DNA from 2 places in the Aeribacillus sp. FSL K6-8210 genome. Region 2 is predicted to be linked to the other one. Evidence: a T-box and tRNA genes for the amino acid it is inferred to sense, from the RefSeq annotation. Region 2 holds a T-box; the other holds one or more tRNA genes.
The links. A T-box is a leader RNA that pairs with one kind of tRNA and senses whether it is charged. The one in region 2 lies ahead of ileS (isoleucine--tRNA ligase), so its partner is inferred to be a tRNA-Ile.
Positions count from the first base shown of each region.

Region 1: it has a tRNA-Ile gene. The T-box ahead of ileS (isoleucine--tRNA ligase) is inferred to sense a tRNA for this amino acid. The anticodon was not compared.

Region 1 is NZ_CP150172.1:915,163-926,880, reverse strand. It holds gene NSQ41_RS04650 (1,4-dihydroxy-2-naphthoate polyprenyltransferase) at 1-581, shown strand, start outside; gene NSQ41_RS04645 (TraR/DksA C4-type zinc finger protein) at 956-1,708, shown strand; gene ltrA (group II intron reverse transcriptase/maturase) at 1,791-3,050, opposite strand; tRNA gene NSQ41_RS04635 (tRNA-Asn) at 3,656-3,727, opposite strand; tRNA gene NSQ41_RS04630 (tRNA-Ile) at 3,827-3,900, opposite strand; tRNA gene NSQ41_RS04625 (tRNA-Gly) at 3,907-3,977, opposite strand; tRNA gene NSQ41_RS04620 (tRNA-His) at 4,365-4,440, opposite strand; tRNA gene NSQ41_RS04615 (tRNA-Phe) at 4,458-4,530, opposite strand; tRNA gene NSQ41_RS04610 (tRNA-Asp) at 4,641-4,716, opposite strand; tRNA gene NSQ41_RS04605 (tRNA-Met) at 4,719-4,795, opposite strand; tRNA gene NSQ41_RS04600 (tRNA-Ser) at 4,806-4,895, opposite strand; tRNA gene NSQ41_RS04595 (tRNA-Ile) at 4,908-4,984, opposite strand; tRNA gene NSQ41_RS04590 (tRNA-Met) at 4,991-5,064, opposite strand; tRNA gene NSQ41_RS04585 (tRNA-Ala) at 5,075-5,147, opposite strand; tRNA gene NSQ41_RS04580 (tRNA-Pro) at 5,159-5,235, opposite strand; tRNA gene NSQ41_RS04575 (tRNA-Arg) at 5,239-5,315, opposite strand; tRNA gene NSQ41_RS04570 (tRNA-Leu) at 5,321-5,409, opposite strand; tRNA gene NSQ41_RS04565 (tRNA-Gly) at 5,417-5,488, opposite strand; tRNA gene NSQ41_RS04560 (tRNA-Leu) at 5,495-5,576, opposite strand; tRNA gene NSQ41_RS04555 (tRNA-Lys) at 5,584-5,659, opposite strand; tRNA gene NSQ41_RS04550 (tRNA-Thr) at 5,836-5,908, opposite strand; tRNA gene NSQ41_RS04545 (tRNA-Val) at 6,079-6,154, opposite strand; rRNA gene NSQ41_RS04540 (23S ribosomal RNA) at 6,251-9,184, opposite strand; rRNA gene NSQ41_RS04535 (16S ribosomal RNA) at 9,323-10,876, opposite strand; gene NSQ41_RS04530 (hypothetical protein) at 11,541-11,718, shown strand, end outside.
Region 2 is NZ_CP150172.1:2,384,829-2,396,546, forward strand. It holds gene NSQ41_RS11380 (solute carrier family 23 protein) at 1-810, opposite strand, end outside; gene pyrR (bifunctional pyr operon transcriptional regulator/uracil phosphoribosyltransferase PyrR) at 1,594-2,139, opposite strand; gene NSQ41_RS11390 (RluA family pseudouridine synthase) at 2,303-3,217, opposite strand; gene lspA (signal peptidase II) at 3,221-3,697, opposite strand; gene NSQ41_RS11400 (molecular chaperone DnaK) at 3,792-4,130, opposite strand; gene ileS (isoleucine--tRNA ligase) at 4,384-7,158, opposite strand; T-box leader at 7,211-7,435, opposite strand; gene NSQ41_RS11410 (DivIVA domain-containing protein) at 7,487-7,996, opposite strand; gene NSQ41_RS11415 (RNA-binding protein) at 8,092-8,868, opposite strand; gene NSQ41_RS11420 (YggT family protein) at 8,947-9,210, opposite strand; gene NSQ41_RS11425 (cell division protein SepF) at 9,220-9,681, opposite strand; gene NSQ41_RS11430 (YggS family pyridoxal phosphate-dependent enzyme) at 9,704-10,375, opposite strand; gene pgeF (peptidoglycan editing factor PgeF) at 10,379-11,206, opposite strand; gene NSQ41_RS11440 (YlmC/YmxH family sporulation protein) at 11,289-11,540, opposite strand; gene sigG (RNA polymerase sporulation sigma factor SigG) at 11,637-11,718, opposite strand, start outside.

The sequences.
Region 1 (11,718 bases), 1.5 Mb from region 2:
TTTACATTTGTCTCCAGTCAAGCTGGTGGTTGGCATTAGTCGGTTCAATTTGTATGGCAGTAGGATACTTATATACTGGAGGTCCATATCCAATCGCTTACACGCCGTTTGGCGAGCTAGCTTCAGGTTTATTTATGGGAGTCGTTATTATCCTTATTTCCTTTTTTATTCAGACAGGTTATCTAACTTCAACAGCTTTCATTCATTCGATCCCGATTGCGATCACGATCGGCGCCATCATGCTTGCGAATAACATAAGAGACTTAGACGGCGATAAGGAAAACGGAAGAAAAACATTAGCAATTTTGCTTGGCCGCCAGAATGCAATTCGATTTTTAGCAATTATGTTTATTGTTTCTTACTGTCTCATTTTTATTATGATCATTTTTGATTATTCCACATGGTGGTCTATTCTAGCTTTTCTTAGCATTCCAAAAGCTATTCAGGCGGTGAAGCGATTTGTCGGCAAAACAAAGCCTATTGAAATGATGCCGGCCATGAAAGCAACATCGCAAACAAACACTTTATTAGGCTTTTTGCTTGCTGCAGGTTTGCTCATAAGCACCATCATATCTCAGTAACACGATAGTATGTTTACTATCGTGTTTTTTTATTAAGCTTTACTGTGAAATTTGTTCTGTATCATCCACTCGCAATTTCAATATGCTGAGCAAATATTTTGTCCTGAAAAAACATCTCGATAGGTCACAGCCTCTTTATCGGATAGCCAGCCTGTTTCTCAGCCGAATGATGTTGTGGTAGCCTTTCAAGTGCCATCAGCTTCAAAGCATAGCGTTAAAAAAGGCGTGGAAGCAGCAATCCTTTCCTGACATGTTTTAAAATGATGATGAAATTTATGGCTGCAAAGGTGAATTTTTTTCATGATTTTAAAGTTATAATTTATTCCTTTTCGTCCAAAATAGCTTTAGATTCTAAAAAAGAAGGTGTCTTTCATATGGACATGGACGAAAAAAAATTAAAGGAATTTCAAAAGCAATTAATATTCATGAAAAATGAGATTGAAAAACGTTGGGATAATAACGATCATTTTCAATTGGAAAAAGGGCTGGACCATGAATCAACTGGAGAGCTTTCCAGCTACGACAATCACCCCGGAGACGATGCGACCGAACTGTATGAAAGAGAAAAAGATTTAGCATTAAATAAACATTTAGAAAAAGAATATGAAGAGATCGTTGAAGCATTAGAAAGAATTCATGAGGGTACTTACGGTACTTGTTCCGTCTGCGGAAAAAAAATTGATGAAGACCGTCTCAAAGCCATACCGACAGCCAAAACATGCAAAGAACATACTCTAGTTCAAACGATTTCTCATGAAAGACCTGTAGAGGAAGAAATACTTGATGCGACTTTTCACGGATCCTCTCAAATCGACCATGAAAATACCGCTGTTACTGAACCGTATGATTATTTTCAAGATGTTATCGAATACGGAACGTCAGAAACACCGCAAGATGTAAGAACTCCACCGTTATCGTACGGAGATATGTATAATTCCGATGATGAAATTGGATATATTGAAGATATTGAAAACTTCATTTATACAGATATTGAGGGAAAAAACGTAAACGTCTATCCGTCACATGAACATAAACGATATGAAAAAATGCTTGATGAAGAGGATTTAACAGTTTTATGGGGAGATCTTCCATTAACAGAAAAAGAACCATATACGAAAAATGATTAAAATTACAAATCGAGTAGGAGGGGGTGACTAACCCCCGACCTCTCACACCACCGTACGTACCGTTCGGTATACGGCGGTTCAATTAAGTATGACGTAGTGCTTGATATCTTTCGAATAGACTTCTTAACCCTCGACGCTTCCAATAGGAGTTGTCGAGGGTTTTGTGTAGGATGGGACTGCAGGCAATCCGCCAATATTTCTTGCGTGTATTGCCCCATTCGAATGCTTTATGGCTTGGAACTTCTAATCCTCTGAGTTTCCGAATTCTTGTTTTCGGGGTTTTCCATTCTTTCCACAAACACATCCGAAGCCTTCGTCTAATCCATTCATCAAATTCTTTGAACTTACTTGGTGTTTCTGCCAAGGCAAAATATCCGCACCATCCCATTAAATACTTATTCAGTTTCTCAATCCTTTTCTCCATTGGATACGGTTTCGACCTTGATGTAATTTCACGGATCTTGTTCTTCAAACGTTTCACACTTTCGTTCGCAATCCGTACCTTTGGAGTCTTATTGAGTGTGAAGCTGAAACCGAGAAACTTCCGTTTCCAAGGACGGTCTACCGCCGATTTCTCTTTATTTACCTTGAGCTTTAACTCCTTCTCTATAAAGTTCGTAATGGAGTTCATGACACGAATTCCTGCTTTCTTTGTTTTCACATAGATGTTACAGTCATCCGCATACCGAACAAACTTATGTCCACGTTTCTCAAGCTCTTTATCCAATTCATGAAGCATGATGTTTGATAAAAGTGGACTAAGCGGGCCGCCTTGAGGCGTTCCCATGTCCGTTTCCATTACCACTCCATTGATCATCACGCCTGATTGAAGATACCGGCGAATTACCTTCAGTAGAATTCGATCTTTGATCGTTTTCGCCAAGATCCCCATCAGTTTGTCGTGATTCACCTTGTCAAAGAATTTCTCTAGGTCTATATCGACTACCCAACGATATCCTTCTTTGATATAACCCTTTGCTTCCCTAACCGCATCATGTCCCCTTCTACCTGGTCGGAAACCATAGCTATGGTTCGAGAAGGTCGGATCAAAGATTTTCGTCAACACTTGGGCAATCGCTTGTTGGATGAAACGATCCGTCACGGTAGGGATCCCTAGAAGTCTTACTCCACCGTTCGGTTTCGGGATTTCGACTCGACGGACGGGTAAGGGCTTGTAGGTTCCTTCTCTCAACGACTGTCGAATGGAGTCCCAATTTTCGTAGAGGTGTCTTCGTAGGTCTTTTACGGACATGCCATCTACTCCGTGACCTCCTTTATTCTGTTCGACTCGTTTCAGTGCCGCCAGGAGATTTTCCCGTGACAAAATCATTTCCATCAACATTGATATCCTCTCCACGTGAACGAATTCTTCTATTTGTGCCATCTTCTGCTCCACCCTCTTGAAGTCCCCCGTGGGATTCACCACTTCCTCCTTCAAGTAAGTCCTATCGGATTGTCTGCTTCCACACAGAAGGTGAACGCCTAGCGATTCGTTCTCCTTAATTGTTCAGTCCTTCCTCTTCCATCTCGAGCTTGAAAGAGTACTATGACTTCTGCTGACTTCTGACTGTTCAGTTATCTATCACTAGATAGGTTACCAAGGTTACTTGGCGTGCCAGCCAGATCTCCCCGGGTAAGTACATGCACTTTCACACCATCTATCCGCCTCATTTACTCGATATGACCTTCGACAGAAAGAGCTTTGTTTTGTTTCGCAAACTCACTCAATCATACCTAGCCTTATATGAGGTTCGTGTTCCTCGGACCGGTGTTTTGCCTCCAGCTTCCTTCAGATTCCGCGTCACCACGGACACCCTTGCTCTTGGCTAACCTCTACTTCTGTCTTCGGGGTTCGGGACTTACACCCTATAGTTCATGTACATGCCGGGCGCACGAAGACAAAAAAAGCGTTGCAAACTGCAACGCTTTTTTTTGATTTCGAAATGACTCCGCAGGCAGGATTCGAACCTGCGACCGTTCGGTTAACAGCCGAATGCTCTACCACTGAGCTACTGCGGAATATAAAAAAAATTTAAGGCATTTTGCCAAATAGAACAGCTTTTGACTGACAATTGCAGCAATGTCAATTGCCCAACTAGGCTGCTAAAAAAATAGCAATGGGCCTGAGTGGACTTGAACCACCGACCTCACGCTTATCAGGCGTGCGCTCTAACCAGCTGAGCTACAAGCCCATATTAAGCGGGTGATGGGAATCGAACCCACGACATCAGCTTGGAAGGCTGAGGTTTTACCACTAAACTACACCCGCGCGAAAATATTTATTTTTCTATTTAAATGATAAACACGCATTTTCCATGCCTCTTCCTCTTCCAGCACTGTTCGAGGATGTAAATGCGTCGAGGCAACTCGCAGATTATTCATTGAAGTGTCGCTCGTGGCTGAGGTTTTACCACTAAACTACACCCGCACGAAAATATTTATTTTTCTATTTAAATGATAAACACGCATTTTCCATGCCTCTTCCTCTTCCAGCATTGTTCGAGGATGTAAATGCGTCGAGGCAACTCGCAGATTATTCATTGAAGTGTTGCTCGTGGCTGAGGTTTTACCACTAAACTACACCCGCATAATAAGCTGATAATAGAAATAAATACTTATTTTCAATGCCATATTATCTATCTCTACTATAGGCAAATGGGGCGACTGATGGGAATCGAACCCACGAATGCCAGAGCCACAATCTGGTGCGTTAACCACTTCGCCACAGTCGCCGCAATTAATAAAACAATGGCTCGGGACGGAATCGAACCGCCGACACAAGGATTTTCAGTCCTTTGCTCTACCGACTGAGCTACCGAGCCGTAAAACTCCGATAAAAAATTATGTACAATCCATCATTAAAGAAAGAATTCATTGACACAACCTGCTGTACTTGAAAAATTCCTCCTACAGCTGTTGAATCAATAATTAATGGCGGTCCCGACGGGAATCGAACCCGCGATCTCCTGCGTGACAGGCAGGCATGTTAACCGCTACACTACGGGACCATTGGTTGCGGGGGCAGGATTTGAACCTGCGACCTTCGGGTTATGAGCCCGACGAGCTACCGGACTGCTCCACCCCGCGATAATAATGACGGAGGAGGAGGGATTCGAACCCCCGCGCGGTTTGACCCGCCTCTCGGTTTTCAAGACCGACCCCTTCAGCCAGACTTGGGTACTCCTCCATATAATAAAGATGGTGGACCTTGCAGGATTCGAACCTGCGACCGGACGGTTATGAGCCGTCTGCTCTGACCAGCTGAGCTAAAGGTCCGAAAAATGGCGGTGGAGGGGATCGAACCCCCGACCTCACGGGTATGAACCGTACGCTCTAGCCAGCTGAGCTACACCGCCAAATTAAATATGGAGCCTAGCGGGATCGAACCGCTGACCTCCTGCGTGCAAAGCAGGCGCTCTCCCAGCTGAGCTAAGGCCCCTTTAAATTCCCTGGTCGGGAAGACAGGATTCGAACCTGCGACCCCATGGTCCCAAACCATGTGCTCTACCAAGCTGAGCTACTTCCCGATATGGCGCGCCCGAGAGGAGTCGAACCCCTAACCTTTTGATCCGTAGTCAAACGCTCTATCCAATTGAGCTACGGGCGCAAATATGGTGCCGAGGACCGGACTTGAACCGGTACGGTAGTCACCTACCGCAGGATTTTAAGTCCTGTGCGTCTGCCAATTCCGCCACCCCGGCAGAGAAAAGCGGAAGACGGGATTCGAACCCGCGACCCCCACCTTGGCAAGGTGGTGTTCTACCACTGAACTACTTCCGCATATGATGCGGGTGGAGGGACTTGAACCCCCACGCCGTAAGGCGCTAGATCCTAAGTCTAGTGCGTCTGCCAATTCCGCCACACCCGCGTCAAAATGGTGAGCCATGGAGGATTCGAACCTCCGACCCTCTGATTAAAAGTCAGATGCTCTACCGACTGAGCTAATGGCTCATAAAAAATTTTTTTCTCCTAATCCATTTTTCATTTGTCAGATGTCCCTTCCTCTGCCAGTCTTTTCGAGGATGTTGGATGCGTCGGGACAACTCTCTGATTGTTCGTCGAAGCATTGCTCGTTGCTCTGACGACTAATCTAAAAGCTCCTGCTCAATATGCAACACCTTTAATGATGCCGGCGAGAGGAATCGAACCCCCAACCTACTGATTACGATTCAGTTGCTCTGCCAATTGAGCTACACCGGCATGATGAATACAACAATCAATAATCAGTCTTGCTTCATTTGATCGTCGTTTGATCGTCGTTCCAATCTTAGAAATCTTGTCCAAGGAAAAGTTCAATTGGTACGATGAAGCAGCATGAAAGACGATATCTCGACCGTGCTTTGCCAATTGAGCTGAATCGATATACTGTATGGTGGAGGATGACGGGATCGAACCGCCGACCCCTTGCTTGTAAGGCAAGTGCTCTCCCAGCTGAGCTAATCCTCCAATTCAAAAATCACCAGAGGACATATGCAAAGTAAATAAAAGTCCATAATTCTTTCAAAACTAGATAACGGTTCCTTCACGAATAGATGCTCTTACTTGGTTAAGTCCTCGATCGATTAGTATCCGTCAGCTCCACGTGTCACCACGCTTCCACCTCGGACCTATCTACCTCGTCATCTTCAAGGGATCTTACTCGCTTTTCGCGATGGGAAATCTCATCTTGAGGGGGGCTTCACGCTTAGATGCTTTCAGCGCTTATCCCTTCCGCACATAGCTACCCAGCGGTGCCCCTGGCGGGACAACTGGTACACCAGCGGTGCGTCCATCCCGGTCCTCTCGTACTAAGGACAGCTCCTCTCAAATTTCCTGCGCCCGCGACGGATAGGGACCGAACTGTCTCACGACGTTCTGAACCCAGCTCGCGTACCGCTTTAATGGGCGAACAGCCCAACCCTTGGGACCGACTACAGCCCCAGGATGCGATGAGCCGACATCGAGGTGCCAAACCTCCCCGTCGATGTGGACTCTTGGGGGAGATCAGCCTGTTATCCCCGGGGTAGCTTTTATCCGTTGAGCGATGGCCCTTCCATGCGGAACCACCGGATCACTAAGCCCGACTTTCGTCCCTGCTCGACTTGTAGGTCTCGCAGTCAAGCTCCCTTCTGCCTTTGCACTCTCCGAATGATTTCCAACCATTCTGAGGGAACCTTTGGGCGCCTCCGTTACCTTTTAGGAGGCGACCGCCCCAGTCAAACTGCCCACCTGACACTGTCTCCCGCCCCGATCAGGGGCGCGGGTTAGAATGTCAGTACAGCCAGGGTAGTATCCCACCGTCGCCTCAGCGCAAGCTGGCGCTCACGCGTCTCTGGCTCCTACCTATCCTGTACAAGCTGTACCCACATTCAATATCAGGCTGCAGTAAAGCTCCACGGGGTCTTTCCGTCCTGTCGCGGGTAACCTGCATCTTCACAGGTACTATAATTTCACCGAGTCTCTCGTTGAGACAGTGCCCAGATCGTTACGCCTTTCGTGCGGGTCGGAACTTACCCGACAAGGAATTTCGCTACCTTAGGACCGTTATAGTTACGGCCGCCGTTTACTGGGGCTTCGGTTCGCACCTTCAGCTACAGCTTAAGCGCTCCCCTTAACCTTCCAGCACCGGGCAGGCGTCAGCCCCTATACTTCACCTTACGGTTTCGCAGAGACCTGTGTTTTTGCTAAACAGTCGCCTGGGCCTTTTCACTGCGGCTCATCATGGCTTATCACCTTGATGAGCACCCCTTCTCCCGAAGTTACGGGGTCATTTTGCCGAGTTCCTTAACGAGAGTTCTCTCGCTCACCTTAGGATTCTCTCCTCGCCTACCTGTGTCGGTTTGCGGTACGGGCACCTCTCACCTCGCTAGAGGCTTTTCTTGGCAGTGTGGAATCGGGAACTTCGGTACTTCCTTTCCCTCGCCATCACAGCTCAAGCACACGGCAAGCGGATTTGCCTGCTTGCCAGCCCTAACTGCTTGGACGCGCACATCCAGCCGCGCGCTTACCCTATCCTCCTGCGTCCCCCCATTGCTCAAACGGTGAGGAGGTGGTACAGGAATATCAACCTGTTGTCCATCACCTACGCCTTTCGGCCTCGGCTTAGGTCCCGACTAACCCTGAGCGGACGAGCCTTCCTCAGGAAACCTTAGGCTTTCGGCGGAGGGGATTCTCACCCCTCTTTCGCTACTCATACCGGCATTCTCACTTCTAAGCGCTCCACCGGTCCTTCCGGTCCGGCTTCGATGCCCTTAGAACGCTCTCCTACCGCTGACACCAACGGTGTCAACCCGCAGCTTCGGTGATACGTTTAGCCCCGGTACATTTTCGGCGCAGAGCCACTCGACCAGTGAGCTATTACGCACTCTTTAAATGGTGGCTGCTTCTAAGCCAACATCCTGGTTGTCTAAGCAGCTCCACATCCTTTTCCACTTAACGTATACTTTGGGACCTTAGCTGGCGGTCTGGGCTGTTTCCCTTTTGACCACGGATCTTATCACTCGCAGTCTGACTCCCAAGGATAAGTCATTGGCATTCGGAGTTTGACTGAATTCGGTAACCCGATGGGGGCCCCTCGTCCAATCAGTGCTCTACCTCCAAGACTCTTCCCTTGAGGCTAGCCCTAAAGCTATTTCGGAGAGAACCAGCTATCTCCAAGTTCGATTGGCATTTCACCCCTACCCACACCTCATCCCCGCACTTTTCAACGTGCGTGGGTTCGGGCCTCCAGCAAGTGTTACCTTGCCTTCACCCTGGACATGGGTAGATCACCTGGTTTCGGGTCTGCGACCTCGTACTATTTCGCCCTCTTCAGACTCGCTTTCGCTGCGGCTCCGCCTTTCGGCTTAACCTTGCACGAAATCGCAACTCGCCGGTTCATTCTACAAAAGGCACGCCATCACCCGTTAATGGGCTCTGACTACTTGTAGGCACACGGTTTCAGGTTCTCTTTCACTCCCCTCCCGGGGTGCTTTTCACCTTTCCCTCACGGTACTGGTTCACTATCGGTCACTAGGGAGTATTTAGCCTTGGGAGATGGTCCTCCCTGCTTCCGACGGGATTTCACGTGTCCCGCCGTACTCAGGATCCACTCGGGAGGGAACGGAGTTTCGACTACAGGGTTGTTACCTTCTCTGACGGGCCTTTCCAGACCTCTTCGTCTACCCCGTTCCTTTGTCACTCCTTAATCGAGTGTCCTACAACCCCAAGAGGCACGCCTCTTGGTTTGGGCTGTTCCCGTTTCGCTCGCCGCTACTCAGGGAATCGCTGTTGCTTTCTCTTCCTCCGGGTACTTAGATGTTTCAGTTCCCCGGGTTGCCCTCCATACCCTATGGATTCAGGTATGGATACTGCCCCATTACGGGCAGTGGGTTCCCCCATTCGGACATCTCCGGATCGACGCTTACTTACAGCTCCCCGAAGCATTTCGGTGTTTGTCCCGTCCTTCATCGGCTCCTAGTGCCAAGGCATCCACCGTGCGCCCTTTCTAACTTAACCGTTTCTTCCTAACATGAGCGATCTATTCGTGAATGTCTTTCCGTTATCCAGTTTTCAAAGAACAATCAAGAAGGATATGATCCTTCAAAACTAAACAAAACGGAAAAGCGTACCCTATTTCAATGTATATATCCTTAGAAAGGAGGTGATCCAGCCGCACCTTCCGATACGGCTACCTTGTTACGACTTCACCCCAATCATTTGTCCCACCTTCGGCGGCTGGCTCCCGTAAGGGTTACCCCACCGACTTCGGGTGTTACAAACTCTCGTGGTGTGACGGGCGGTGTGTACAAGACCCGGGAACGTATTCACCGCGGCATGCTGATCCGCGATTACTAGCGATTCCGGCTTCATGCAGGCGAGTTGCAGCCTGCAATCCGAACTGAGAGTGGTTTTTTGGGATTCGCTCCACCTCGCGGTTTCGCTGCCCTTTGTACCACCCATTGTAGCACGTGTGTAGCCCAGGTCATAAGGGGCATGATGATTTGACGTCATCCCCACCTTCCTCCGACTTTTAGCCGGCAGTCACCTTAGAGTGCCCAACTGAATGCTGGCAACTAAGGTCAAGGGTTGCGCTCGTTGCGGGACTTAACCCAACATCTCACGACACGAGCTGACGACAACCATGCACCACCTGTCACCCTGTCCCCGAAAGGGGAACGCCCTATCTCTAGGGTTGTCAGGGGATGTCAAGACCTGGTAAGGTTCTTCGCGTTGCTTCGAATTAAACCACATGCTCCACCGCTTGTGCGGGTCCCCGTCAATTCCTTTGAGTTTCAGCCTTGCGGCCGTACTCCCCAGGCGGAGTGCTTAATGCGTTTGCTGCAGCACTAAAGGGTGGATACCCTCTAACACTTAGCACTCATCGTTTACGGCGTGGACTACCAGGGTATCTAATCCTGTTCGCTCCCCACGCTTTCGCGCCTCAGCGTCAGTTACAGGCCAGAGAGCCGCCTTCGCCACTGGTGTTCCTCCACATCTCTACGCATTTCACCGCTACACGTGGAATTCCGCTCCCCTCTCCTGCACTCAAGTTCCCCAGTTTCCAATGGCCGCTCGCGGTTGAGCCGCGAGATTTCACATCAGACTTAAGGAACCGCCTGCGCGCGCTTTACGCCCAATAATTCCGGACAACGCTTGCCACCTACGTATTACCGCGGCTGCTGGCACGTAGTTAGCCGTGGCTTCCTCGTCAGGTACCGTCAAGGTACCGCCCTGTTCGAACGGTACTTGTTCTTCCCTGACAACAGAGCTTTACGATCCGAAGACCTTCTTCGCTCACGCGGCGTTGCTCCGTCAGACTTTCGTCCATTGCGGAAGATTCCCTACTGCTGCCTCCCGTAGGAGTCTGGGCCGTGTCTCAGTCCCAGTGTGGCCGGTCACCCTCTCAGGTCGGCTACGCATCGTCGCCTTGGTGAGCCGTTACCTCACCAACTAGCTAATGCGCCGCGGGCCCATCCTGCAGTGACAGCTAAAAGCCGCCTTTCAACCGAAAACCATGCGGTTTTCGGTGTTATCCGGTATTAGCTCCGGTTTCCCGAAGTTATCCCAGTCTGCAGGGCAGGTTGCCCACGTGTTACTCACCCGTCCGCCGCTAACCTAAAGGAGCAAGCTCCCTTCGGTCCGCTCGACTTGCATGTATTAGGCACGCCGCCAGCGTTCGTCCTGAGCCAGGATCAAACTCTCCAAAAAAAGTTTGTCACCAAATGCTCTTGTCAGAATCAACAGGCACGCTTTTCGTTTTGTTCAGTTTTCAAAGATCATTTTCCGCTGTATTTTTACAGCGACTTTTTCAATATACAACTATTCAGAGCAAAATGTCAAGAGTTTTTTTAAAAAGTAATTTTTTATTCATGACTAATGTCTCATTGATCTTAACGACATTTGATATTCTATCACCATTAACCACTAATTGCAATATAAATTTTTATAAAAAAAGATTTATTTTTGATAGTCGTTATGTCGTTAGACAAAAATTGATTTAGTAGACGAAAGCATACTCATTCAAATAATTATCTGTTAGAACATATTTTACCACAAACAAACGCATTGTTAAGCACCTCTTACTGTTTGTGATCCGCTAAAATTTCTATCTAACGAGCCAAAGGAAAATCGATGTCAAGCATTTGTCAGCATCACCGTTTTCATAAACACGATTTCACCGGATTGAAACATGACACTGTGAAGCAATTTATCGATCGAAACAATAGTTTCCTCAACTTAAAAAAAGACGCGATGCAGCCAAGTACAAATAAAAGCAGAATGCTGATGCAGCCATAGCATTTATTTTTTTGTATTAAAAATGAACAAGCATGAATATATAAAATTTAGAGAGACAAAAGCGGGAGGGATAAAAATGGATCTGGCTTTCTTAATTATTGCTTATTTTTTATCCATTTTCCATTTTGCATATGGATATAAAGAAGCTATAAGAATAAGCGAAGAAAACGGAAAAGTGAACGGTTGGTCCGTCATTTTTTCGTTTCCACTCGGATTTATATTTGCATTTTTTACAAACTTTTTTTATCACAAAA
Region 2 (11,718 bases):
GGCAAGTCCAGGGTCTTTGATTAAATCTTTTCCGATTACTTGGCTTAGCAGCATTTGGTGACCGATATGCTCGGATAATGTCACCACTGCGACTGGAACCATCAGCAGAATGATTTCAGATGTAATGTGAGGTGTATAATCAACAAATGGAATGATAAAGTTCGGGAGCTGAAACCATTTGGCTTCCGCCACTTTTTGAAAGTCGACAATGCCGATTATAAGCGAGTATACATATCCGCCGAAAATTCCGATTAATACAGGGATTAGGTTAAAAAATCCTTTAAAAAATGCCATTGTTATAATGGTGATCAGAAGCGTAACAAGACCTGCTGAAAAGTGAAGCAAGCTGTAATGTCCTTTAGGATCGTTCATGGCCATACTCACAGCTGTTGATGCAAGGCCAAGTCCGATTACCATAATTACTGGACCGACGACAACAGTTGGAAGTAATTTCATAATCCATTTATATCCTGTCTGTTTGATGATAAGTGCGACAACTCCGTAAACTAAACCTGCCAAAAAGCTGCCGATCATCGCCGCTCCTACACCGCCGGCAGCTTTAGCCGCAATTAACGGTGTGATGAAGGCAAAGGAGGAGCCGACATATGCCGGCACTTTTCCTTTTGTGATCAAAATAAATGCGAGTGTGCCGAGACCGCTGGAAATCAAGGCAACAGAAGGATCAATTTTGACTAAAAACGGTACGAGAATCGTTGCTCCAAACATGGCAAATAAATGTTGGAAGCTTAGGGCGAGCCATGTGATAAAATCAGGTTTATCATGAACATCTAGTATAATATTTCTTTTCATGTTTTTTCCTCCTTATGGAATTTGCAATCGAGTAGGAGGGAGCGATTAACTCCCGTCCTCTCACACCACCGTACGTACGGTTCCGTATACGGCGGTTCAATTAAGATGATTGACGCAAGTCTTTATAACTTCCGTGAATAGCTGTTCTCTTTATGCCAGTGGTCACTCCACCCTCCAAGAGGTCTCCCACGGGATTCACCGCTTCCTTCCTCAAGTGAGGTACTACGTTTTCTGTGTTCATCATGACTCACTGAATGCCAAGGGCTATTCTCTCTTAATTGTTCGGTCCTTCTTAGTTGTTCTAGACCAACTAATACTATGACCTCTGCTGACTTCTGACGGTTCAGCTACTTATCACTAAGTAGGTTATGAAGCGCATTTCACCTATCCGCCAGACCTCCCCGGGTAAGTACATGCACTTTCACACCATCTATCCGCCTCATTTACTCGATATGACCTTCGACAGAAAGAGCTTTGTTTTGTTTGGCAAACTCACTCAATCATACCTAGCCTTATATGAGGTTCGTGTTCCTCGGACCGGTGTTTTGCCTCCAGCTTCCTTCAGATTCCGCGTCACCACGGACACCCTTGCTCTTGGCTAACCTCTACTTCTGTCTTCGGGGTTCGGGACTTACACCCTATAGTTCATGTACATGCCGGGCGCACCAAAAAAACCTCTTTGGCCGATGAGGCACAAAGAGGTTTTGCCAAAGTGCATACAAATAGCGTATACACCTTTCGGACCCCTTTGCAGCCTCACGGGACTGCTATTAAAAGGGACATCTATTCATTTTCATAAATGGATACTTTTTCTTTTTCATCTACTTCCAAAAGCTGTACAACAATTTTTTCTGATTTTGAAGTAGGTATGTTTTTCCCGACATAATCCGCTCGGATCGGCAGTTCGCGATGGCCGCGGTCAACAAGTACAGCTAGCTGGATTTGCGCTGGCCTGCCGTAGTCAACAATGGCATCCATCGCTGCCCGTACCGTTCTTCCCGTGTAAAGGACATCGTCTACTAAAATGACTTTTCGATTGTTAATATCGATCGGGATATCTGAACCTTTAACGAGCGGTTCACCGCTTTCTGTTTTTTGTGTTAAATCATCCCGGTAAAAAGTAATGTCAAGGTTGCCGACAGGTATCTCTTTTCCTTCAATGTCCTCTATTCTTTTTGCAAGACGTTTGGCTAGATAAATTCCCCTTGTCTTGATTCCGACCAAAACACAATTATCTATACCTTTATTGTGTTCGATAATTTCGTGGGCTATTCTAGTTAGCGCCCTTCTGATCGCCTGCTCATCTAAAACAACCGCTTTTTCCGGCATGCTCATCACCTCAAATTTCGGTTAAAAAAACCTCTCATCCTGAGGATGAGAGGTTTTGTGCATAGCTCACCTATTGCCATACGATTCCTTCTCAGCCTCACGGGACTGCAGTTAAAGGATGCTGTATTGTCTAAACGTATTATGACAGAGCAGCTCGTAAATGTCAACGATCATTTCTTAACATTTGCAAAATCTTTTCGAATTCTTCCGGGAGCGATGCTTCAAACTTCAAAAACTCTTTTGTTCTTGGATGCTCAAAACCAAGTACGCCTGCATGAAGAGCCTGTCCATGAATCGGAAGTGTTTTTTTCGGTCCATATTTTGGATCGCCGGCTAGCGGAAAACCGATATATTTCATATGCACGCGGATTTGATGCGTTCTTCCGGTTTCCAGTCGACATTCAATATATGTATAATCCGAAAATCGTTCCAGCACATGAAAATGGGTGACAGCTTCTTTACTGTTTGTTTTTGTTACCGTCATTTTTTGCCGATCCTTTGGATCCCTGCCGATCGGAGCATCAATTGTGGCATGATCGTGCGGAATTACCCCGTGTACAATCGCCTTATATCTCCTTTCAACCCTCTTTTCCATTAATTGATTTGCTAATGATTCATGAGCGTAATCATTTTTGGCAACCATTAATAAACCTGAAGTATCTTTATCAATCCGGTGAACAATTCCCGGACGAAGGACTCCGTTAATTCCGGACAAATCTTTACAATGATATAAAAGACCGTTCACAAGTGTTCCTGAAGTGTGTCCCGGCGCTGGATGGACGACCATCCCACGCGGTTTATTGACAACGATGACATCTTCATCCTCATAGTATATATCAAGCTCCATCGGCTCAGGCTTGACATCCAGCTCTTCCGGTTCTGGAACAGATACAGTGATGACATCACCAATTTGGCACTTGTAATTGGCCTTCACCGATTTTTCATTTACTGAAACAACCCCGTCCTTGATCCAATTTTGGACCAACGTTCTTGACCAATTCTCATCTTTATTGGCCAAAAATTTATCTATTCGTTCATGTTCCTCTTTTTCCGTCACAACAAAAGTAAATTGCTCCATTTTCTACTCCTTTTGCTTCTTTTCTTCAAAAAACAGAAAATATATGAAAAGTAAAATAACACCGATTGTTAAAGATGAATCGGCAATATTAAAAATTGGAAAATTATAACCGAAAATATATGTATGGATAAAGTCCACCACCTCTTTGCGGAAAAGGCGGTCAATAAAATTCCCAATCGCTCCGCCGAGCATTAAGCTGAGAGCAACCCCCAGCATTGCATTTTGTTTCGCATATTTTTGCATATAATAAATAATCGCTACGACAACAATAATGGTAATCACATAAAAGAACACCATCTGGTTTTGCAATATTCCCCAAGCCGCTCCTTTATTGCGGTGAGACGTTATGTATAAAAATCCGTTGATAATTTCAATGCTTTCGCCAATTTCCATATTTTTTACGATCAGCCATTTTGTCCATTGGTCGAGAGCGATGACAAATAATGCAATCAAATATTTAAGCACACTGCGTTCCTCCACTCACTGGCAAGTTTCCATCAAATTTTAGCACATTTTTTGACAAACAGTAAAGAAGGGGAACAAGCAAAAAAGTGAAGCTTGTTCACTTCACTTCTTAATGATATTCTAGTGTTTTTTTTAAATATGATTTCATATTGAGAAAATCATGAATCGTTCTGGCTGTCGGAATTTGTGCCAATTGTTCGAGCGGCAATTTTTGCAATGTTTCTTCACATATGCCATAAAGTCCATATTCCATTTTTTCCAATGCAAGCTCAACATCGTTGAGCTCATTTTTTACATCCCGGATAAAAATCGGGTCATCCAATTGACTTTTGGCGAGCCGCGCATTAAGTTCGTCCTTCATTAACGTTAATTCGTCTTTGATTTGATCGAGCGGATTCATTATTAAAACCCCCTCGTCTGTTTTGTATTTATATTGTAACCGCCGCACTGCCTCCTATCACATTCAAGTTTTTCCACACACGTTAATAGCGGCTTGGAAATGATTCACACTTTAAAAGCTAAAAAGCTGAATTCTTCTTTCAATTTTGAGCAAAGTATTCATTTTTGAAAAAGCATCCGAGAAAACTTTTCCAATTGACTATGACGGATTTCAATGAAAGATCGTTCTTTTTATGACACTTCTTTATGAGGAAGCATTGCTAAATGAAAAAACTCCCTGTTTGCACAGGGAGCTGATAAAACTAAGCTAAATGGCTGTAGTGATCTTTCACAATGCTTGCACATCTTTTGCACAGTGTCGGATGGTCTTGATCAGTGCCTATATCTGTTGAAACAACCCAACATCTTTCACAAGTTTCACCATCCGCTTGCTTCACAATTATTTTGATGCTATCAAATGTTTGCGCTTCTTCTGGAGCATCTTTGTAATCACCGGCAATTTCTAACTGGGAAACAATAAACAGCTGTTTTAAGTCTTCTTGTATTGAATTGAACAATTCTTTTATTTCTTCGTTCGGATAAAGGATGAGAGCAGCATTTAACGATTTGCCGATCACTTTTTCATTTCGGGCAATTTCCAGGGCCTTTAATACATCATCTCGAACTGACATAAACTGATCCCATTTCGCTTCAATCTCTTTGCTGCCTTCAATCTCTACAGCTTCCGGCATATCGACAAGCTGTACGCTCTTTTCTTCGACTGATTCAATATGTCCCCATACTTCTTCTGTTGTATGCGGCAAAATCGGTGTCATCAGCTTTACAAGAGCAAGAAGCGCTTCATATAAAACCGTTTGGATAGAGCGTCGATTATGGCTGTCAGCAGCCTCAATATACAGAATGTCTTTTGCAAAATCAAGATAAAATGAGCTTAGCTCAATCGTACAGAAATTGTGAACGTCATGATAGATGGATGCAAAATCATATTCTTCATATGCTTTTCGCACTTTGGCAATTAGTTTATTCAGTTTAATGAGAATATAGCGATCCACTTCTCTTAATTTTTCTACAGAAACACGATGCTGATTTGGATCAAAATCAAACAAATTTCCTAACAAGAAACGGTACGTGTTGCGAATTTTCCGATATACTTCAGATACTTGTTTTAAGATTGCATCAGAGACGCGAACATCCGATTGATAATCAACTGATGCTACCCATAGACGAAGAATATCTGCTCCAAACTGTTCCGTCACTTTGGCAGGAACAACAACATTTCCTAACGATTTGCTCATTTTCCGTCCTTCGCCGTCCAGCGCAAATCCATGGCTTAAAACGCCTTTATATGGAGCTTTTCCGGTGACAGCAACTGCTGTAGACAGCGATGAATTAAACCAGCCGCGATATTGGTCAGAGCCTTCTAAATAAAGATCAGCAGGACGCTGCAAATCTTCCCGTTCAACTAAAACTGCTTGATGAGAAGAGCCTGAATCGAACCAAACGTCCATAATGTCTGTTTCTTTTGTAAAAATGCCGTTCGGGCTTGAAGGGTGTGTAAATCCTTCTGGAAGCAGGTCTTTTGCTTCGCGTTCAAACCAAACGTTCGAGCCGTGCTCGCGGAACAGTTTTGCCACATGTTCAATCGTTTCATCTGTTATGATCGGCTCCCCATTTTCACCATAAAACACTGGAATTGGCACGCCCCATGCCCGCTGACGGGAAATACACCAATCGCTTCGATCGCGGATCATGTTATGAATGCGAATTTCTCCCCAATTAGGGATCCATTTCGTTTCTTTAATTGCTTGCAGCAATTCGTCTCGAAAATCTTTAATGGACGCAAACCATTGCGCTGTTGCTCTGAAAATCGTTGGTTTCTTTGTCCTCCAGTCATGTGGATAGGAGTGAGTAATAAATGAAAGCTTTAGCAATGCCCCTACTTCTTCTAATTTTTCCGTTATTTTTTTATTTGCGTCATCATAAAACAATCCTTCGAACCCTGGAGCTTCTTCTGTCATGTACCCTCTTTCGTCGACAGGACATAATACGCCTAGGTTATATTTTTGTCCGACGACAAAATCGTCTTCCCCATGGCCTGGCGCTGTATGGACGCATCCTGTACCAGCGTCGGTCGTTACATGTTCGCCAAGGATCACTAATGAATCGCGGTCATAGAACGGGTGTTTCGCAACCACATATTCCAGCTCTTTGCCTTTAAACGATTTCACTACTTCATATTCTGTCCAGTCCAGCTCTTTTGCCACTTCTTCGAGCAGGGCAGATGCGATCACAAACTTGTCAGCTCCAACCTTCACTACAGAATATTCCAAATCAGGATGAACAGCAATTCCTAAGTTTGCAGGGATAGTCCACGGAGTAGTCGTCCAAATGACGATTTTTTCTCCATCTGTTAATATATTTTTTCCGTCCTTTATTTCAAATGCAACATAAATAGAAGGCGAGCGTTTGTCATAATATTCAATTTCCGCCTCTGCCAAGGCAGATTCGCTCGATGGAGACCAATAAACCGGCTTCAAGCCTTTATAAATATATCCCTTTTTTGCCATTTCTCCAAAGACGCGAATTTGCTGGGCTTCATATTCTGGTTTCAAGGTGACATATGGATTTTTCCAGTCGCCTCGAATTCCAAGGCGTTTAAATTGCACGCGCTGGCGCTCAATTTGCTCCCATGCATATTGCTCGCAATGTTTTCGAAACTGCGCGACATCCATCTCTTTTCGATTGATTTTTTGTTTCTTCAAAAGTGCTGTTTCAATTGGCAGACCGTGCGTATCCCATCCTGGAACATACGGTGCGCAATATCCGCTCATGGATTTATAACGGACAATAATGTCTTTTAAAATTTTGTTTAAGGCATGCCCCATATGAATATCCCCGTTTGCGAACGGCGGACCATCATGTAATATGAAAAGAGGCCGTCCTTTCGTGCGCTCCTGCACTTTTTCATAAATATCCATCTCTTCCCATTTTTTCTGGATCTCAGGTTCTTTTTTCGGAAGGTTTCCTCTCATTGGAAAGTCTGTTTTCGGCATTCGTAACGTCTCTTTATAATCCATTCCCATTCCTCCACATAATATTTGTTCACTAAAATAAAAAAACTCCTCATCCCTAAGGGACGAGGAGGAATCTCGCGGTACCACCCTTTTAGATGCGCACAAATCATGCACATCCACTCATAAACATAACGGACTTGGCCGCCACAGCCTACTAGCATGTTTCAGCTATGGACTCAAGGGTGATGTTCATCCTTTCGCCTTTACCCGGGCTTCCACCGTCCCCGGTTCGCTGTCATAAAGGGCTTGAAAGGACTACTGTCCCTCTCATTGTTTTGTCATATTCCGTTTTATTTTCGTATTATATGAAATCACGAACAAAAAAGTCAAGTTATACTTTCGGTTCTTCCGCTTCTTCTCCTAAGATTGGCTCGACATTGTATTCCATTAAGTGATCCCAATCATCATTTTTTAGCAGATCAAGCTGTGCTTCGATGAGCATTTGAAAACGGGTGCGGAATACTTTTGACTGCTTTTTCATCTCTTCGATTTCCATTGCAATTTTATGCGATTTAGCAAGTGCTTCATTGATGATTCTGTCAGCATTTTTTTCCGCTTCTTTAATGATCAGCTTCGCTTCCTTTTGAGCGTTTCTTTTCACATCTTCCGCAGCTTCCTGCGCAACTAAAATCGATTTATTTAACGTTTCTTCTATATTTGTAAAGTGATTCAGCTTCTCGGTTAATTCCTTCACCTTTAATTCCAATTCTTTCTTTTCGCGGATGACCATTTCATAATCTTTAATCACTTGATCTAAAAACTCATTTACTTCATCTTCATCATAGCCGCGAAAGCCTTTTGTAAATTCCTTGTTATGAATATCCAGCGGGGTTAAAGGCACAAATTCCACCTCCATATGTATGTTTTTCGCAAAACACTAATCCAATTATAAACGATTTTTCGACAGAATGGGCAAAAATCTTTCCATTTGTAATATTATTTTTGTATTCCGATCTTAATGCGCCACTTATCTTTTCTTGTTTTCCCTTCAATTGCCAAAACTTTGCTTCTTCCGAATCCTCGGACAGATAACACATCATCTTCCGCAATTTCAAAATGAGCATCCTCAACAATTTTCCAATTGACTTTGACAAGACTATTTTCAATAAGCGATTTTATTTTTTGCCGAGATTGGTGATAAACATTTGCTAGAACAGCATCGAGCCGAAGCGAAGAAACGGTGATCAAAGAAATATCCATTTCTTCTTCATGAGAAAACACATCTTCGAATGGAATCTGTTTCAAACGAACGGAAATCTTTCCAATTTTATTCCAGTTCAGCTGCAGAAAATTGGCAATTTCTTGCGCAACCATGACTTGCACCGTTTCATCATGAATGATAATGTCGCCGAACTTGCTCCGTTTTAAGCCGAGCGACATAAGCGATCCAAGCACTTCGCGATGTGATAATGTTACGAATTTTTTCGGGAACATGATTTCAAATGCGAACATTGAAAAATCATCTAATGTCGGTTGAATATAGTCAGGGTAAAAAAAAGCCCGCTTTCTTTCAGCATTTTTATAGCCTCCGAAAAATTGCACGTGAACATCCGGATTTTCACCGATCAATGTCTTAATGATTTTCTGTTCCCGCGGATCTAAAAAATCGGTCAATTTTGGCCGATATTGCTCAGTCACAATTTGTTTCCATCCAAAGACTTTGTCAATGAACTCCCTTTCTTCTTTGCGAAAATGCTGATAAACACTCTCCATAAGAGACAACTCCAATTATGATATGAAAAGAGCCGATTGGCATACAAAACAATTCGAATGTCAATCGGCGAATGAATTTTATGAAATCATACTAAAAAGAGCATACAGCCCATAATCTGCAAAATGCAGGGCAATCAATGCAACAATAGGAGATACATCAATCATCCCTAATGGAGGAATGATTCTTCTAAACGGTTCTAAATAAGGCTCACATATAGCCGCTAAAAATTGTCCAATGGACGTTTCCCTTGCATTCGGAAACCAAGACATCAAAATATAAATGATAATCGCATAGGAATAAATATCGAGCAAAAAACTTAATATGTTATATATTGTCCCCATCAATCATTTCTACCACCTTTTATTTTCATCATCTGCCATGAAATCGGAAATGGAGCCGGCGACATCTACGTTATCTGGGGTACATAAAAATATGTTTGTTCCAACACGCTGGATGTCTCCGCCAATCGCATAAACAGTGCCGCTTAAAAAATCAACAATTCTTTTTGCCTGATCATGCCCGATCCGCTGCAAATTGACAATGCATGAACGGCGGTTTTTCAGATGATCAGCAATTTCTTGCGCCTCTGAATACGTTCTTGGCTCACATAATATTACTTTAGTGGATTTTTGGGCGCTTTGCAAACTTACAACATTTTGTTTTCCGAAAGCGGCATTTTTTTCAACGCTGCTGTTGTGATTGAACATAATCGGTTCATGTTGGTGTTTCTCTTCCGGAGCTTCCATATCTTCAATCTCATAATCTTCATCATCGAGGGCAAAAAAGCTTTTAAATTTATTCTTTAAGCTCATCTGATTTACCTCCAGTTTCGTTTTATGTACCTACTAGCGAGGAGCCGATGCGAAGATAAGTAGCCCCTTCTTCAACCGCGATTTTGTAGTCGTTGGACATCCCCATTGATAGCTCTGTACATGGTGCATTCGCTATATTTAGTGCTTTCACTTGTTCCTGCAGTTGCTTTAAACTTCGGAAGCATCTTCTGATTTCATCTTCATCTTCTGTAAATGGAGCCATTGTCATTAATCCGACAACTTCGATATGGCGATACTCCTTCAACTGTTGAATAAAATCAATGCATTGTTCAGGAGCCACGCCATGCTTTGACTGTTCGCCAGATGTATTTACTTGCACAAAGCATTTGATCGTTCGATCTGCTCTTTTTTCAATTTCGTTTGCTAGCGATATTCTATCCAACGAATGAATATAATCGACCTTGTCTATAATATTTTTCACTTTTCGAGTTTGAAGTGTGCCGATGAAATGCCAGACAGCTTTTGACCCAATGCTGTTATATTTCGATAAAAAACCGTCATCCCTGTTTTCGCCTAAGTGTAAAATGCCTGAATTTATCGCCTCTATAGCCCGTTCTACCGTTACATATTTCGTCACTGCAATAATTTGGATATCATCTATTTTTCGATTTGATTTTTTGCATGCTTGTTCGATTTCCTGTTGGATTCGTGCTAAATTTTCTTTCACTGACAAGGCTTAGTATCCCTCCTTCAAACCGATAAATCCCATCATTCGTCCTGTTTTCCCTTGATCTCTTCGATGGGAAAAAAACAAATCTTGATCGCAGCTTGTACAATATGAGGTCAATAGGATTTGATGTTCCGGCACTCCTTTTTTCATTAACAATCTTTTGTTGATTTCTGCAAGATGAATAGAATAAAGGCCGTTCTCAAGCTGTTTATAAAATGTCGTCTCATTGTCAAAAAGAGGTTTGATCGCATCGATCACATCGTCATTGACGACATAACAGCATTCGCCGATTGAAGGACCTATGGCTGCAAATATATTTTGAGCTTGCACACCTTCGTGCAAAACCCAACTGTCGATCATTTCACCTGCTATATTTTTCGCAGTCCCTCTCCAGCCCGCATGTGCGATGCCAATCAGTGAGTCTTTTGGAGAAAAAAAGAAAATCGGAACACAATCAGCAAAAAAAAGGGAAAGTAATATATTTTTTTCCGATGTGTATAGGCCGTCCGTTTGAGTGATGCATTGACGATATGTAAAAACCCCTGATCCTTTATGTTTATTTACTACCTTGACAATTTGTTTGTCATGGACTTGATCGGCACATACCCAGTTTGGTAGATCAAAACGAATTTTGTCCCCAATGATTTTTCGATTTTTGATCACCGTTTCCTTTTCATCATTCACATGAAGACCTAAATTTAATGAAGCAAAACCATTCTTGGAAAATCCTCCTTTTCTCGTCGTAAAACCTGCTGTAATCTGAGAATGAAGCTTCGCCCAAGCAGGTATGGAGAAAAAAGATTCATCTGTTAATTGAAACGGTTCATGTTTCATTGTACCATTCCTCTTCGACAATTCTCTTATTTTTATTTTAACATATCTTTAAGCCAACATTTAACCAAAATTCGTGCGATTCTTATTCTGTTTCAACATTTTTCGAAACTCTTACTAAAATAACATCTTTTCCGATTTTTACGATGTTCCTCCAAGGAATGACAATTTCTTCCCCTTTTCCAAAAAAACCTAAAACCTTCCCTTGACTAGTGATCATGATCGCTTGAATTTTACCAGTTTTTAAGTCGATGTCAACGTCTTCAATGCTTCCTAATTTTTTTCCGTCATGGACATTCACAACATCTTTTATTTGCAAATCGGAAATATGGATCATGCCGGCTTCTCCCCTCGAATATCTTTACAATCAGTATATGAGTTTTTTTTTGAATGATGATAAAGGGCCACATTCAAAAGAATGTGGCCCAAACGGTTATTGAATATTTTTGGTCATTTGTTTAATGGCAGCTTTTTCAAGCCGAGAAACTTGAGCTTGGGAAATGCCGATTTCTTCT